DNA from 4 places in the Methylibium sp. genome. Region 2 is predicted to be linked to each of the others. Evidence: predicted binding sites of a transcription regulator. Region 2 holds the regulator's gene; each other region holds the start of a gene.

What was found. The regulator FNR, encoded in region 2, switches genes on or off when oxygen is low (the NO sensors DNR and NnrR bind a similar motif). The targets are predictions, from matches to a motif close to TTGATNNNNATCAA.
Region 1: the regulator FNR is predicted to act here: its motif matches at 1,998-2,011, upstream of ACQY9S_RS10755 (ornithine carbamoyltransferase).
Region 3: the regulator FNR is predicted to act here: its motif matches at 1,980-1,993, upstream of ACQY9S_RS04835 (OmpW/AlkL family protein).
Region 4: the regulator FNR is predicted to act here: its motif matches at 1,592-1,605, upstream of ACQY9S_RS14090 (fatty acid desaturase).

Annotation. Positions count from the first base shown of each region.
Region 1 is NZ_OZ257250.1:2,311,220-2,314,834, reverse strand. It holds gene ACQY9S_RS10760 (methyl-accepting chemotaxis protein) at 1-1,395, shown strand, start outside; gene ACQY9S_RS10755 (ornithine carbamoyltransferase) at 1,419-1,922, opposite strand; gene ACQY9S_RS10750 (Crp/Fnr family transcriptional regulator) at 2,201-2,944, shown strand; gene ACQY9S_RS10745 (PAS domain S-box protein) at 2,984-3,615, opposite strand, start outside.
Region 2 is NZ_OZ257250.1:591,047-594,661, reverse strand. It holds gene hemN (oxygen-independent coproporphyrinogen III oxidase) at 1-1,206, opposite strand, end outside; gene fnr (fumarate/nitrate reduction transcriptional regulator Fnr) at 1,380-2,105, shown strand; gene ACQY9S_RS02760 (hypothetical protein) at 2,134-2,388, opposite strand; gene ACQY9S_RS02755 (hypothetical protein) at 2,407-2,652, opposite strand; gene ccoG (cytochrome c oxidase accessory protein CcoG) at 2,684-3,615, opposite strand, start outside.
Region 3 is NZ_OZ257250.1:1,039,993-1,043,607, reverse strand. It holds gene ACQY9S_RS04850 (hypothetical protein) at 1-505, opposite strand, end outside; gene ACQY9S_RS04845 (hypothetical protein) at 632-922, opposite strand; partial or broken gene ACQY9S_RS04840 (transposase) at 1,067-1,273, shown strand; gene ACQY9S_RS04835 (OmpW/AlkL family protein) at 1,317-1,934, opposite strand; gene ACQY9S_RS04830 (LuxR C-terminal-related transcriptional regulator) at 2,119-3,615, opposite strand, start outside.
Region 4 is NZ_OZ257250.1:3,009,337-3,012,951, forward strand. It holds gene ACQY9S_RS14080 (urease accessory protein) at 1-350, shown strand, start outside; gene ACQY9S_RS14085 (extracellular catalytic domain type 2 short-chain-length polyhydroxyalkanoate depolymerase) at 369-1,391, opposite strand; gene ACQY9S_RS14090 (fatty acid desaturase) at 1,656-2,759, shown strand; gene ACQY9S_RS14095 (hypothetical protein) at 3,040-3,345, shown strand; gene cysE (serine O-acetyltransferase) at 3,342-3,615, shown strand, end outside.

The DNA.
Region 1 (3,615 bases), 1.7 Mb from region 2:
TGGGCGGCATTGAATGCTGGTCGGCCATGGACCGGGCTCGTCAAGAACCGCAGCAGCAGCGGCGCGGCCTACTGGGTCAAGGCCAACATCATTCCGATGTTCAAGGACCACCGGACGGTCGGCTTCACCTCGGTGCAGAGCCGGGCCGACGAATCCGAGGCGCGCCGCGCCGAGCAGGTGTACCGCCTCTGGCAGGCCGGCGATGGCGCGCAGTACGTGCTGCGCTCGGGGCGCATCGTCGAGACCGGCTGGCGCGCACTGATCAAGGCCGTGAAGAACCCCCTCGACCTGCCGGTGCAGTGGCGCATGCAGGGCACGGCCGCGATCCTGGGCGCACTGTTCTGCGCAGTGCTCGCGTGCGCGTTGGCGCCCGCTGCGGCGGCAGGACTGATGAACGCCGCCGGCGGCTGGCGTGTCTGGGCGCTGGTCGGCGGCTCGGTCGGGCTGGCGGCGTCGACCGCGGTCGCGCTGTACTTCCTGAGCCGCGTCGTCGCACCCTTGAAGAGGTCGCTGGAAACCGCGATGGCCATTGCGGGGGGCGAGATCACGCGGCAGTTCGACGACACGCGCACCGCCGGGGAACTGCTCGACCTGAATCTGGCACTGGGGCAGATGGTGGCCAAGATGGCTGCGGTCCTCGGTGATTCGCGCGACCACGCCGCGGAGGTCGCGTCGGTGGTGGACGGCCTGGCCGAAGGCGCGCGCCGTCTGGCCGAGCGCTCCGCGGGCCAGGCCGGCGACGTGCAGGCCGTGACCCGCAGCACCGCGGACATCGACGTTCTGAGCCAGCGCAACACCGACGCCGCCGGCCAGGCCAGCCGGTCGGCCCACCAGGCCTCCGAGGAGGCCGACGCGGCCTGCACCGCCGCCGGCGCCATGCACACCGCGATGCACGACATCGCGGTGTGCAGCCGGCGTATCGGCGAGATCAGCCACGTCATCGACGAGATTTCGCTGCAGACTGGCATCCTGGCACTCAATGCAGCCGCTGCCGCCAGCCGAGCCGGCGAGCAGGGCCGCACCTTCAACATCATCGCCGGCGAGGTGCGCACCCTGGCGCAGCGCAGCGGCGCGGCGGCGAAGGAGATCAAGCTACTGGTCGGCGAATCCCAGCAACAGACCAGTGCCGGCGAGAAACTGGCCTCCCAGGTGGGGGCTCGCATCAATGGCGTGGCGCAGCAGGTGAAGGAGGTCAGCGCGATGATTTCCCAGATCAGCCTGGCCGCTCAGGAGCAGTGCGCCGGCGTCGAACACATCAACGTCAGACTGCAGACGCTCGACGCGGCGACCCGCCAGAACGCCGAACTGGCGCGCGAGAGCGCCTCGTCCAGCTCGGACGCGATTCGCGAGGCGCGCCGACTTCAGGCGGCACTGGGGGTCTGGAGCCTCGAGTAGGGGGGCGCACCCTGCCGCCCCGGTCAGGCCATCGTGCTGAGCAACACGGCCTGCAGCACGAAGCGCCGGTTTTCGTCCGGCGATGCACCGCCGCCCAGCAGGTCGGCGAGCCTGGCGGTGAAGTGCGACGGCCGCGCGACGCCATCGTAGACAGGTATCCCGGCCTCCTGGCTGATCCGCTGTACGAGTTCGGGCGCGACGCCCTGACATTCCACGCCGTCGTACAGCCGGCCGAGCAGGCGTGCGGTGTGCTCCACCTCCTGGGGCGGGCTCAGCGCCGACAGGCTCGGCGCAATGTGCGCCACGTGCGCGCCCAGCGCCTCGGCGGCACGGCGGAAGTAGACCGCGTCCATGTCGTCGTCCGCCGCGCACAGCAATCCGAGGTTCTTGCCCCGCAGCAGCGCCTGCGGCGTGCCTGCTCGGGCGGCCTGCTGCAGTTTGCGGGCGTTGTCCAGCAGGCAACTGGCGTCGCGCGGCGACATGTTCTCGGAGGCCAGCAGGCTGCGGTGATCGACGGTGGAGAACATGGGGGGCGCGGTTGGGTCCGGCAACGAAGGATGTCGCCCGATGGCGGCAGCCTAGCGACCCGCCCTGAATGGGCCTTGATGCCGGTCAATACGGACCGCGACGCCCCGTGCAGATACGCAGCGGACACAAACCGGTCACGCAGCGTTACCGAGCGATGCACGGCGTTGTCACTGAATTGCCGGGTGATTCCTAGCATCCACAGCATCGAATGCTCGTCAGCCAGGAGTCCATGATGCTCAGTACCGCTCCCGTCGCCGCTTTGCACCCCGCTCGGACGATGCCGACCGTCTTCGCGCCACCCACCAAGTTCGACAACGTCGACCAGCGCACCGGTCAGCGCATCGGCGAGACGCTCGGGCTGCTGTGTGACACGCTCTCGCCTCAACGGCGTCTGGTCCGTGCCAACGAGCCGGTCTACCGGGCGGGCGACCGCTTCGAGCACCTCTACATCCTGAACGCCGGCTGCTTCAAGATCGTCAACCTGTCGCCCGACGGGCGTGAGCAGGTGGTCGGGCTCAGGTTCCGCGGCGACTGGCTGGGCTTCGACGGCATTGCGCGCGGCCGCTATGCGAGCGGTGCGGTCGCAATGGACACCGGCGAAGTCTGGGCGGTGCGTTACGACGCGGTACGCGCTGCCTGCGCAGACCATCCGGCGCTGCTGACGGCCCTGCACGAGGCGATGAGTCGCGAAATCGCCGGCGATCGCGATTCGCTGATGTCGGTCTGCACGCTGCCCGCCGATGCGCGGGTGGCGGACTTCCTGCACCACTGGGCCGAGTCGCTGGCCATGCGAGGCCTGCGCACCGACCAGATCACCTTGCGCATGACGCGCGCCGAGATCGGCAACTACCTGGGCATGTCGCTGGAAACCGTGAGCCGTGCCCTGTCGCGCCTGGCGCGCTGCGAGCTGATCCACTTCACCGAGAAGGGGCGCCGCGACATCCTCATCCCCCGCGTTGAAGCGCTCGCCGACTTCGTGCAGGGCTGTCTCACCCCGGCGGCGTCTGCGGTGCTCCAGTGACCCGGGGCGAACCTGGCCGCGCGCCGACGTAGCGGTGCGCTACGCGGCGCCGGTACCGTGACCCGCGGCCAGTCTGGTGATCGCCCGGGCCAGCTCCGGGCGGCCAAAAGGCTTGCGCAGCAGCTCCCAGGTGGGCGGTGCGTCGCGGTCGGCGTCCAGCAGTTCGACCGAGAAACCCGACATCAGCAGGATCGCCAGCCCCGGATGGCGCCGCTGGGCTTCGGCCGCAAGCTGCGTGCCGCGCATCCCGGGGCCCAGTGCAATGTCGGTGAGCAGCAGATCGAAATGCGCATCCGGCCCCAGCGCCAGCAGCGCTTGCTCGCCGCTGACGGCGCTGCTGACTTCGCAACCCAGCGTGACGAGGAAGGTGTGCACGACGCTGCGCACCTCGGCGTCATCTTCCACCAGCAGCACCCGCAGGTCCGCGGGAACGGCCTCGCCGGTGGCGGCCGGGTCCTCGGCCGGCGCATCGGCATGCCAGGGGCGCGGGAGGTACAGCGTGACCGTGGTGCCTTCGCCGGGCGCGCTGTCGATCGCGATGGCCCCCCGGGTCTGCTTGACGAAGCCGTACACCGTGCTCAAGCCCAGGCCGGTGCCGCGGCCCGCTTCCTTCGTCGTGAAGAAGGGTTCGAAGGCGCGCTCCCTGACCTCGTCGGGCATGCCGGTGCCGG
Region 2 (3,615 bases):
CACCCGGCCCTGGCACATCAGCGCCATGATCACCGAGCGGCGCACCACGTCGTCGCGCGTCAGCACGAGGCCGCGCACCACCGGCAGTTCGCCGGCGCGCAAGGCGTCCTGGTACTCCGGCAGCGACTTGGCGTTCTGGCTGTAGGTCGCACCGACGCGACCGATCGCCGACACGCCCAGGCCGATCAGATCGCAGTCGGGCTGGGTGCTGTAGCCCTGGAAGTTGCGGTGCAGCCGCCCCTGGCGCTTGGCCGTCGCCAGCGCATCGGTCGGCAGCGCGAAGTGGTCCATGCCGATGTAGTCGTAGCCGTGCTCCAGGAAGCCGGCGATCGCGTTCGACAGCATCGTGACACGCTGCGCCGTGCCGGGCAGGTCCTGCGCATGGATGCGCCGCTGCGGCTTGAAGCGCTGCGGCAGGTGCGCGTAGCCGTAGAGCGCCACGCGGTCCGGCCGCAGCCGGGCCACTTGCTCCACCGTGCGTGCCAGCGAAGCCGGCGTCTGCTTCGGCAGACCGTGGATCAGGTCGATGTTGATCGAATCGAAGCCCAGCGCGCGGGCACTGGCCATCAGTGCCGAGACCTGCTCCTGCGGCTGGATGCGGTGCACCGCCTGCTGCACGGCAGGATCGAAGTCCTGCACGCCAAAGCTCAGGCGGTTGAAGCCGAGGTGTTTCAGGTGCGCCAGCCGCCCGGCATCGACGGTGCGGGGGTCGACCTCGATCGAACATTCGGCCTGCGTCTGCACGTCGAAGGCCGCGCGCAGCAGCGACATCAGTTGCGTGAGTTCGCCGTCGCTGAGGAAAGTCGGCGTGCCGCCGCCGAGGTGCAGCTGGCTCACGCGCTGCCCCGGGCCGAGCGCGCCCACGTGCAGCGCGATCTCCTGTCCGAGCGACTCCAGGTACTCCGCGCCATGCCGGTGCTGGCGCGTGATCACCTTGTTGCAGGCGCAGTAGTAGCAGACCGATTCGCAGAACGGAACGTGCACGTACAGCGACAGCGGTGAACTGCCGCCCACCGCACCGGCCGACTGCGGGCCGCTGCGGCGCTGCCCCAACGCCTGCCGGTACTGGGCGGGACCGAAGGCCTCGACGAAGCGGTCCGCCGTGGGATAGGAGGTGTAGCGCGGCCCGCCCGCGTCCAGTCGGCTCAGAAGCTCCTCGGTCGGTGCGGCGGGCGCCGGCTTGGCGGTCGTGGGAGTGCTGGACATGCCCAGACTGTGCCCAGCGCCCAGCGCCCTGCACTTGATCTGCATCAAGCCCCGGGGTCGACGGGCCCGGACAATCTGCACTCATCTTGAGGCCGATCATGCAACTTGCCCCGGACACACCCGCTGACGCGCCTTGCGGAGCTCACGCCGAGCGCGCACCCATAATGGTCCGCATGGAACAACCCATCCGCATCGAAGCGCTCAAGGTTGCCTGCTCGAGCTGCAACCTGCGCGAGTTGTGCCTGCCGGTCGGCCTGTCGGATGCGGACCTCGACCGGATCGACGAACTGGTGGGTGGCCGCCGTGCCGTCAAGCGCGGCGACGCGCTGTTCCACGCCGGTGATCGCTTCGAGTCGCTCTACGCGGTACGCACCGGCTTCTTCAAGACCCGCGTCTCGGCCGACGACGGACGCGACCAGGTCACCGGCTTCCAGATGGCGGGCGAGCTGCTCGGGTTGGACGGCATCAGCACCGACCGCCATGCCTGCGACGCCGTGGCGCTCGAGGACTCGCAGGTCTGCCAGATCCCCTACACGCAGCTCGAGACGCTCTCGCGCGAGTCGACACCGCTGCAGCACCAGTTCCACAAGATCATGAGCCGCGAGATCGTGCGCGACCACGGCGTGATGCTGCTGCTCGGCAGCATGCGCGCCGAGGAGCGGCTCGCCGCCTTCCTGCTCAATCTGACGCAGCGGCTGCAGGCGCGCGGCTTCTCGGCCTCGTCGCTGGTGCTGCGCATGACGCGCGAGGAGATCGGCAGCTACCTCGGCCTCAAGCTCGAGACGGTGAGCCGCACCTTCTCGAAGTTCCAGGACGAGGGGCTGCTCGAAGTGAAGCAACGCGACATCCGCGTGCTCGACGAAGCCGGCTTGCGCCGGCTCGTCAACGGCCCCTGCTGAGCCCCCGAGCGCGGAGGCCCCCGCTCACTCAGGGCCAGCGGCGCGGCTCGGTTCCCTCGGGCTCCGGCGTCGCCAGCAGCAGCGTCAGCATCGACGTGAGCGCGCACACGATCCAGAAGCTGAAGAAGGCCAGCGTGTACACACCCGCCGGTGACACGCTCTGCAACGCACTGCCGACCCAGCCGCTCAAGTCGGCGGGATCGGCGGCGCTGAACACCAGCATCTCGAGCACGCCAGCCATCATGAACGAGGGCCAGGCGATCCACAACGTGCGTTGCCTCATGGCGTGTCCCGGCCGGCCCTAGTGCGGCGCCCTGGGCGTGGCCGCGTGGTTGCGTGCCTGCACCGCAGGCGTGCTGCTGTCGAGGGACTCGCTCGCGCGGCTGAGCACCGGGTCGCTGCCGCGCACGGCAATCACGGCGGTGGCGATGGCGGCCACCACCACCACGAGCGGCCCGCCGAGCACCAGCCAGAGCATGGGCTCGCGCCACCACGGCAGCTGCGCTGCCGGGGAGGGCGCCAGGATCTTTGCGTTCGTCTGTGCCATGGAGACTCTCCTGGTGAGCAGCGTACCGCACTCAGCGCGGCACGACGAAAGTGGACTTCTCGACCACGCTGAACGCCGGCTGACTGCCGTCGACCTCGCGTGTGAGCTCGAAACGCAAGGGGTGCGCGCCCGGCCCCAGCGCCGCGGCCGTCTGCGGCGGGATCTGCACGGCCACCGGCACCCAGCGCGACTCGGCCGGCGCCAGCAGCACCTCGCCGCGCACCTGCGCTTGGGCACCGGCGATGCCGCTCACGGCCACGCGGTAGCGCTGCGCGGATTCGGTCGCGTTCATCACCTGCAGACGGTAGACGTTCTCGATGCGCCCTTCGTCGACCAGCCGCGCCAGCGTGCCACGGTCGCGCACCACGTCGACCCGCACCGGGCTGCGCAGTGCCAGGCTGGCAACGAAACCGCCCGAGACCAGCAGCAGGATCACGCTGTACACGAGCACCCGCGGACGGAACACCCGGCGCCAGTCCAGCGTGCTGCGGCCGGCGGCCAGGCCGTTCTGCGTCGCGTAGCGGATCAGGCCGCGCGGATAGTCCATCTTGTCCATCACGCCGTCGCAGACGTCGATGCAGGCGGCGCAGCCGATGCACTCGTACTGCAGCCCCTGGCGGATGTCGATGCCGGTCGGGCAGACCTGCACGCACAGCGTGCAGTCGATGCAGTCGCCCTTGCCCTGGGCCGCCAGCGCGTCGTGCGCCAGGCTGCGCGGGCGCGAGCCGCGCGGCTCGCCGCGCGCGGTGTCGTAGCTGATGATCAGCGTGTCGTGGTCGAACATCGCGCTCTGGAAGCGCGCATAGGGGCACATGTACTTGCAGACCTGCTCGCGCATGAAGCCGGCATTGCCGTAGGTCGCAAAGCCGTAGAACAGCACCCAGAACCACTCCCAGGGGCCCGGCCCGGCGGCACCCGGGCCGGCGAGACCGAACAGGCTCAGGGCCTCGCCGCCCAGCTCGC
Region 3 (3,615 bases), 450 kb from region 2:
GCATCCGGCTCTGCTGCCTTGGCTCGATACGAAACGGGATGCTCACCAGGTCGCTCCCGCCTTGACCGGGGCCAAAATCGAGGCGCAATTCGTATGCGCCCGCTTGATTGAGCTGCTGACTGAGTTCGATCAAACCAGCGTCATAGGTCCTCGCCGGAACTTTGAGAATCCGCTCCGTCTCCCTGCCGGCCGCGGGTCGCATGCGAACCAGCTCCGCGGCAATCGGCCGTTGCCGGCCACTCTGGTCCACCAGTACCACCGTCACTTGCACGAGTCCCGGCGTAGGAATCACCTCGCAATGGGGCGTGAGCATCCACACAGACTTGGCGTCGGGTGGCGTCACGTAGGTAGTGAAGTGCAACTCATGCCCCGTCTGAGACACATGGCATCCACCATCATCTGAATGTATGGCGTGCCCCAGCATGAGCTGCGCACAAGCCTGTTCCTGGAGCAGGCTGAAGAGAAACGCCGCGCCCGCAAGGATCGCTCGACCCGGCATGGTCACGCCCGCACCTCCGGAGATCCGCTCACGGGTGCTCCGATCATCGAAGGATCTGCGACCCCTGCTGATTTTCGGCGACTCACCCGTGGCAGGACACGATCTGCCCTCGCGGGCGATGGCCACTCCTTGTCACTCAGTGAATACCTCATGCTCTCTTCGCCGCTTCCTGCCGTTTCTGTAGACGAGATAGCCGAGTCCTCCCGCACCCACCAGATGCACCCCAATCAGCAGTTTCGCCGCCAAGTCTGCATAGTTGGAGCTGTCGCGAGCAGTGAGCGTCGCGGAACATACAGGGAACTGCCCTGGACCGCCCCAACTCGCGTCACCAATTCGGCGATCGCCCTGATCGCTCACCGCGAAGCCACTATCGCTGGCCGTGAACCCTGCCACAACAACCACTGAGAAAAGGTTCCATCTCATTTACGTTCGTCCTGAATCGCCAAGCTCAGGAAGCTCTGCAAAACAGATCCGCTGCTTGCATGATCGGAGCCCATGACCGGCCATCGGAAGATCGCCATGAAGCAGCTTGCCGAGCGCCCGCCGTTCGGCATCGAGACCATGCTGCGCATCCCGCAGATGAAGCCCACCCGCAAGGGCAACAACTGGTACTTCGGCATGAAGGCCCCCATCGGCGTGGATGCGCACTCGGGCCTGGTGCACAGCGTGGCCGGCACGGCGGCCAACGTCAACGACCTGAACATGGCCGGCACGCTGCTGCACGGTGACGAAGAGGCGGCGTTCGGCGATGCCGGCTACCAGGGCGTGCGTCGCCCGGTCGGTTGAAGCCTTCGGCGACCGAACGCTCGCCGACCACTCAGAACTGCCAGCCCACACCAGCACCGACCAGCCACGGGTCGGCCTTGAACTCGCCGACCTTGGTGCCCGCCGACATCACGTCGGTGCGAATCTGAATCTTCTTCACGTCGAAATTCAAACTCACGCCCTTCGCCAAGGCGTAGTCGACTCCAGCCTGGACGGCAAATCCAACACTGCTCTTTTCGATACTCGGCTGCAGCGCCGCCTGCACAGCGGGATCAAACTTGACGCTCGAGAAGCGTGTGTAGTTGATACCTGCACCGACGTAGGGCTTGAACGGTCCCAGGCCGCCGAAATGGTACTGAAGCGTGAGCGTCGGCGGCAGATGCTTCAGCGAGCCGATCTCGGAGCCCCCAGCCCTGATGGTGTGCTTCTGTGGGTAGGTCAGGATCAGCTCTGCGGCCAGCGACGGCGTGAAGAAATACGAGATATCGACCTCGGGAATGAGCTTGTTGTTCAGCGACAGATCCAGCCCGGTCGAATCCTTGTTCGCCATGTCGAGATAGACCGCGCGCACCCGGACCAGCCATGGCGTGTCTTGGGCCAGTGCCCCCATCGGGACACCAAGCGCTGCGGCCGCGAGCGCGGCGGACAAACAAATCCTGTTGGTCTTCATGAAAAGGAGTCTCCTGTTGCACTCCCTCGCGGACGAGGGGCGCTGTTGATGTGATTCACTTGCTTTGCCAAACAGCGAGCCCTGCCCGGCCCAACTGATCGCGTTCAGATGTTTGCGCGTGAGCGATCGCCCGACAACCTATCTTTTGATTGCCCACCGGACGCAGCGGCGCCGCGGCGACCGTTCAGGCCGCGAGAAGGCCGCGCGACTTGGCTTCACGCAACGCTCCAGTGCGGTTGCGCACACCCAGTTTTCCGTAGAGATTGTGCAAATGCCATTTCACAGTGCCTTCGGTTACTGCCAAGCGATCGGCGATCTCGACATTCGACAGGCCGTGGGCCAGCATGGCCAGCAACTGCAGTTCGCGCTCGGTCGGACGCAGTTCGACGAAGGCCTTGGCGTCAGGCCCAGCGGACGACGACGCGAGAATGCACCGGGCGTGCGCCAGCGCCGGTGTCGACGCCTGCGGCTGCAGCACCATCGTGCGCAGCAGGGCGATCAACTCGGGCCCTTCGTCGAGGAACAGTCGCATGTAGCCGTGCAAGGCGGCGATGCGCAGGCTCTCGACGATGGCCGCGCGCGCACCGGCAGCTTCGCCACAGCGAGACAAGGCCACGGCGTGCAGCACCAGCAGCTCGGTGAGCTTGTGCTGCTGATCGCCGTGGCGCGCGCGCGCGATGGCCGCTGCTGTCAGCTCCAGCGTCCGCTCGGGCCGGCCATGTACCAGATGCAACCGCGCCCAGAGGCGCTCCGCGCGGTCGCGCCGGATGCCGGCTTGCGCCGCTGCGGGCGTCAGCCCCAGGTTCTCCAACAGGCGTTGCGCGGTTGCCGCATCGTCATGGCGCATCAGCAGCAGCGCCCGTTCGCCCCCCATCGCAATCTGCAATCGCTCGAAGCCACGCACCTCGCCGACCCGCTCGCCTTCAGCCAGCAGGTCCAGCGCCCCCGCCACGTCGCCGTCCGCCGCCTGCAGCCGCGCAGCAACCAGGTAGCCCGGAACCAGCCCATCGACCACCCCCTGGGTCGGCAGCAGCGGCAAGGCGGCCTCGATCTCGAGGCGCGCCTGAGCGCGCTCGTCGCGCTCCAACAGGACCAGCGCACGCATTGCGTGAAGCGCCGCGTTGTGTCCCCCGGCGCCGTGGTACTCGCTTTCCTCGAGTGCCGAAGTGCTTGCCGCCAGCGCTTCGCGATAGCGGCCGGCCTTGATCAGCGCCGCCAGGTTGACCACCCGCACCCACGTCAGCCCATAGGGCGAGCGCGCAAGTTCGAACTGATCCTGCGCGGTGCGCAAGTGCGCGATGGCATCGAAGAATTCGCTTTGGCACTTCTTCCCCCATGCCATGGCCGCATGCACGACGCCCCTTTCGAAACAGTCGGCGTCCGTGTCGTCGTGCTCGGCACAGAGCCAGCAGTCCGCACAGGTCAAGCTCATCGCCGGATCGTCGCGAAGTACGGCAAGCAGCGCCCGCTGGGCCGCCGTCGTGCGTCGTGCCCTCGGCGCGGATTCGGCAGCCCCTTCATCGGTTGCCAACCAAAGATCGGTTCGAGATAGCCAGCGTTCAGCTTCAGCGGCCTGGAGCAGGAAGGTGTTCGCCCACGCCGCGTGGAGCGTCAGGCTGCCGAGCTCGGGTTCACGGGACTCGAGCTGCGCCAACAGGGCAAGAAAGGCTTCGTGCTTGCC
Region 4 (3,615 bases), 2.1 Mb from region 2:
CGCACCGCGGCGAGACCGCGCCGCACGACCGCCGGCAGCACCGCCACGAACACCACCCGCTGCCGCTGCGCGCGCTGCTGGTCGGCATGGTGCACGGCCTCGCCGGCTCGGCCGCGCTGGTGCTGCTGACGCTGCAGCAGGTGCGCAACCCCTGGGTCGGCCTGCTCTACGTGGTGCTGTTCGGCCTGGGCTCGGTGCTGGGCATGGCCGCGCTGTCGTGGACCGTGTCGCTGCCGATGCGGTTGACGGCCACGCACCTGAGCCGCTACCACCGCGCGCTCAGCGCGACGGTGGCGCTGTTCAGCATCGGGCTGGGGCTGCGGGTGGTGGTGAGCCAGTGGGGGGCGTGAAACCGAGGACGAAGGCGCTCACCGGTGCTGCGCGAGCCTGTTCACCATTGCCACGATCGCCCTCATTTGCAGGCTCGACTTGTTGGCGTAGTTCCCGCCGGTGTAGCCCCACCAGTCCCAGCAGCCCTGCGGGTTGGACGGGATCGCCGACTTGTTGACCTGCGGATAGAGCACGAGGATGTGGTTGCTGTCGGCCCAGTTGTTGTAGCCCGTGTCGGCATAGAACTGATCCCCGACCGACTCGGACGACTGCACGCAGCCGTGGATCGCCACATGGACCTTGCAGTGCGCATCGGATGCGGTGCAGCTGCGCGGCACGTACAGGTAGGCCGTGTCGGCCATGCCGGTGGCGACGGCGGCATAGGCGCGCTGATCGAAGCTGACGATCTGCCCGGTGGGTGTGTCGACGCGGGGATTGAGTGCGCCATAGATGTGCTGCAACAGCGCCCCGGCCTGGTCATAGCCCTCGCTGCCGACATTGCAATGGTTGATGTAGGGGGCGGCGTTGGCAGCGCAGTCGTTGCCATAGCCCGGCGTGATCACCGCATGTCCCGCCGGCACCTGGTTGACATATTTCAGCTTGTCTCCCTTGACCCCCATCTGCTGGAAGAACGACACCGTGGCATCGACCGCCGGCTGGCGCACGATGGTGTCGTCGGTCCCGCTGAAGACATAGATGCGGCGCTTGCTCAGGTTGCTGAGCGGGTCGATCCAGCGCGCGCGCGAGAAACCTTTCGCGGCGTTGGCCATCAGCACGGGATTGGGCGGAAAAAAGGGCACCTGCCCCATGCAGATGCCCGCAAGGAACACGTTGTTTGCCGCGCAGTAGTAGGGACCGCCGGCAACGACACCAGCACCGATGAACGACCGCGAATAGGCCACTTGCAACTGCACGGCCATGAATGCGCCGGAGGACAGTCCGGACACCGACGTCTGTTGTGGGTCTGCGCCGTAGGCGGGAAGGCTCGCCGGCGCAGCGACCGCCGAGCCGGCCACAAGGCCCGCAAGCATGAGGCTCGCGAGGGAACGAGACATGTGCATGGTGACCTCCTTGAACGTGGGACTTCGGATTTGCAGGAAATCGGCTGCGGGGACAAGCATCAGGCATGCCACGCAGCGGCTTCGGCGAATTCGAGCGACGACTTCTCCGATGGTCGCTGCCGACAACCGACAACCCATGGCCCACCACCGTGGTGCCCGTGCCGGCAACGCGAGTCCATCCGCAAGGACCTTGAGTCATCTTGATCGTCATCAAGGTCGCCGGATGTCGTTGGCCCTAGCCTCCAGCATTTCGACCCGTGCCCCATGACGACCCTCCCCGCTCCCATTGCCGTCGGCGTCACCACGCCGGCCACCGCGCTGGTTCCCATTCCCCACCGCAAACTGATCCGCTCGTGGCTGGCGGACATCTCCGAGCGCAGCACGCCCTACGCGCTCGCCCTGGTGCTGTTCGACATCGCGCTGTTCGCGGTGGCCCTGGCGGCAACGATCGTGATCGACAGCGCGCCGCTGCAGCTGCTGATGGGTGCGGTCACGGGTTTCATCATCGGCCGCCTGTTCATCCTGGGGCATGACGCCTGCCACCAGAGCCTGACGCGCCACCGCAGCCTGAACCGCTGGGTGGGTCGCATCGTGTTCCTGCCGTCGCTCACGCCTTACAGCCTCTGGGAGGTCGGGCACAACGTCGTGCACCACGGCTACACCAACCTGAAGGGGGTCGATTTCGTCTGGGAGCCGCGCTCGCTGGAGGAATTCCAGGCCCTGTCGGGCTGGCGGCAACTGCGGGAGCGCATCTACCGCAGCGGTTGGGCGCCGTGGCTCTACTACATGGTCGAGATCTGGTGGGCCCGCATGATGTTCCCGAACAAGCGTCACATGCCCACCCGCCGCGCGGTGTTCCTGTGGGACTGTCTGCTGGTGAGCAGCGTCGCCGCGGTGTGGATCGGCGGCCTGGTCGTCGCCGCACGGGCCACCGGCCAATCGCCCTGGTGGCTCGTGAGCGTCGGCTTCGTGCTGCCTTTCGTCTTCTGGAACGGCATGATCGGCTTCGTGGTGTACGTGCACCACACCCACCTCGGCGTGGCCTGGTACGAGCACAAGGCGAGTTGGGCCGCCGCGGCCCCCTTCGTCTCCACCACGGTGCACCTGACCTTCCGCTCGGCGATGGGCGGCGTCTTGCACCACATCATGGAGCACACCGCCCACCACGTGGACATGAGCGTGCCGCTGTACCGGCTCAAGCAAGCGCAAAAGCGGCTGGAGGCCAAGCTCCCGGGCCGCATCGTGGTCCAGCCATTTTCCTGGCGCTGGTATGCCGACACGGCCCGCCGCTGCAAGCTCTACGACTTCAAGGCGCGTTGCTGGACCGACTTCGCGGGTCGCCCGACCAGCGTGCCGGTGCCGGCATGAGGTCAATGCGAACGGCCCTGCGGCCCGCGCCTGAACCCGACCGCGACGCTCGGCGGCTCCGTCCCGGGCGCTGAGCATTCCGGGGCTCTCGGGCCCGTCATGAAGCGCCCGTGTGGCAAACGGCACAAAGCCGACAGGCCCGGCAACGCAGCCCCCGCCCGGCGTCCGCCAACACCCTGCAAAGCCGCATGGAATCAAGGCTTTGCACGATTTCCAGAGTGTCTTCCGTGCATGGCACAGTGCTTGCGGAGTCGCTGCATCGACCCCCACGAGTGATGCCATGCAGCCCGCGGCGATCATCTGCAACATGAGCTTGCGCGCCGGCGAACAAACCGCCGGCGCGGCCTTCGTCATCGAAGAGGAATGCGCCATCGCGCGCGCTGCCGGAAGCCGGCGTGCCCGAAAGGGAAGTGGGCATTTCGGCGCCGGGCGCTCCGGGCCCGGGCTGCCGGTGGTGACCCTCGAACCCGGCCGCTTGATCGAGCCCAGCTGCGCTCACGCGACACCGGCCGAATGCGCGCCCCCGGCGGCCGGACCGCTGTACTTCCGCCTCGAAGCCACCATGCCCGAGGGGCGGCCCTCATGAAGCGCGAAGACCTGGCCGTGCTCGCACCCGCCGCACCCGCCAAGACACCGCCAGCGCCAGAACGCCGGCCCGGCATCTGGCGCACGCTGCGCGAGGACGTGGCATGCGTGGTCGAACGCGATCCCGCGGCACGCTCGCGCTTCGAAGTCTGGACCCTCTACCCCGGCGTGCACGCCGTGGCGGCCCACCGCGTTGCGCACGCCTTGTGGCAGCACGGTTGGCGCTACCTGCCGCGCCTGCTGTCGTTCCTGGCGCGCGCCGCGACCGGGG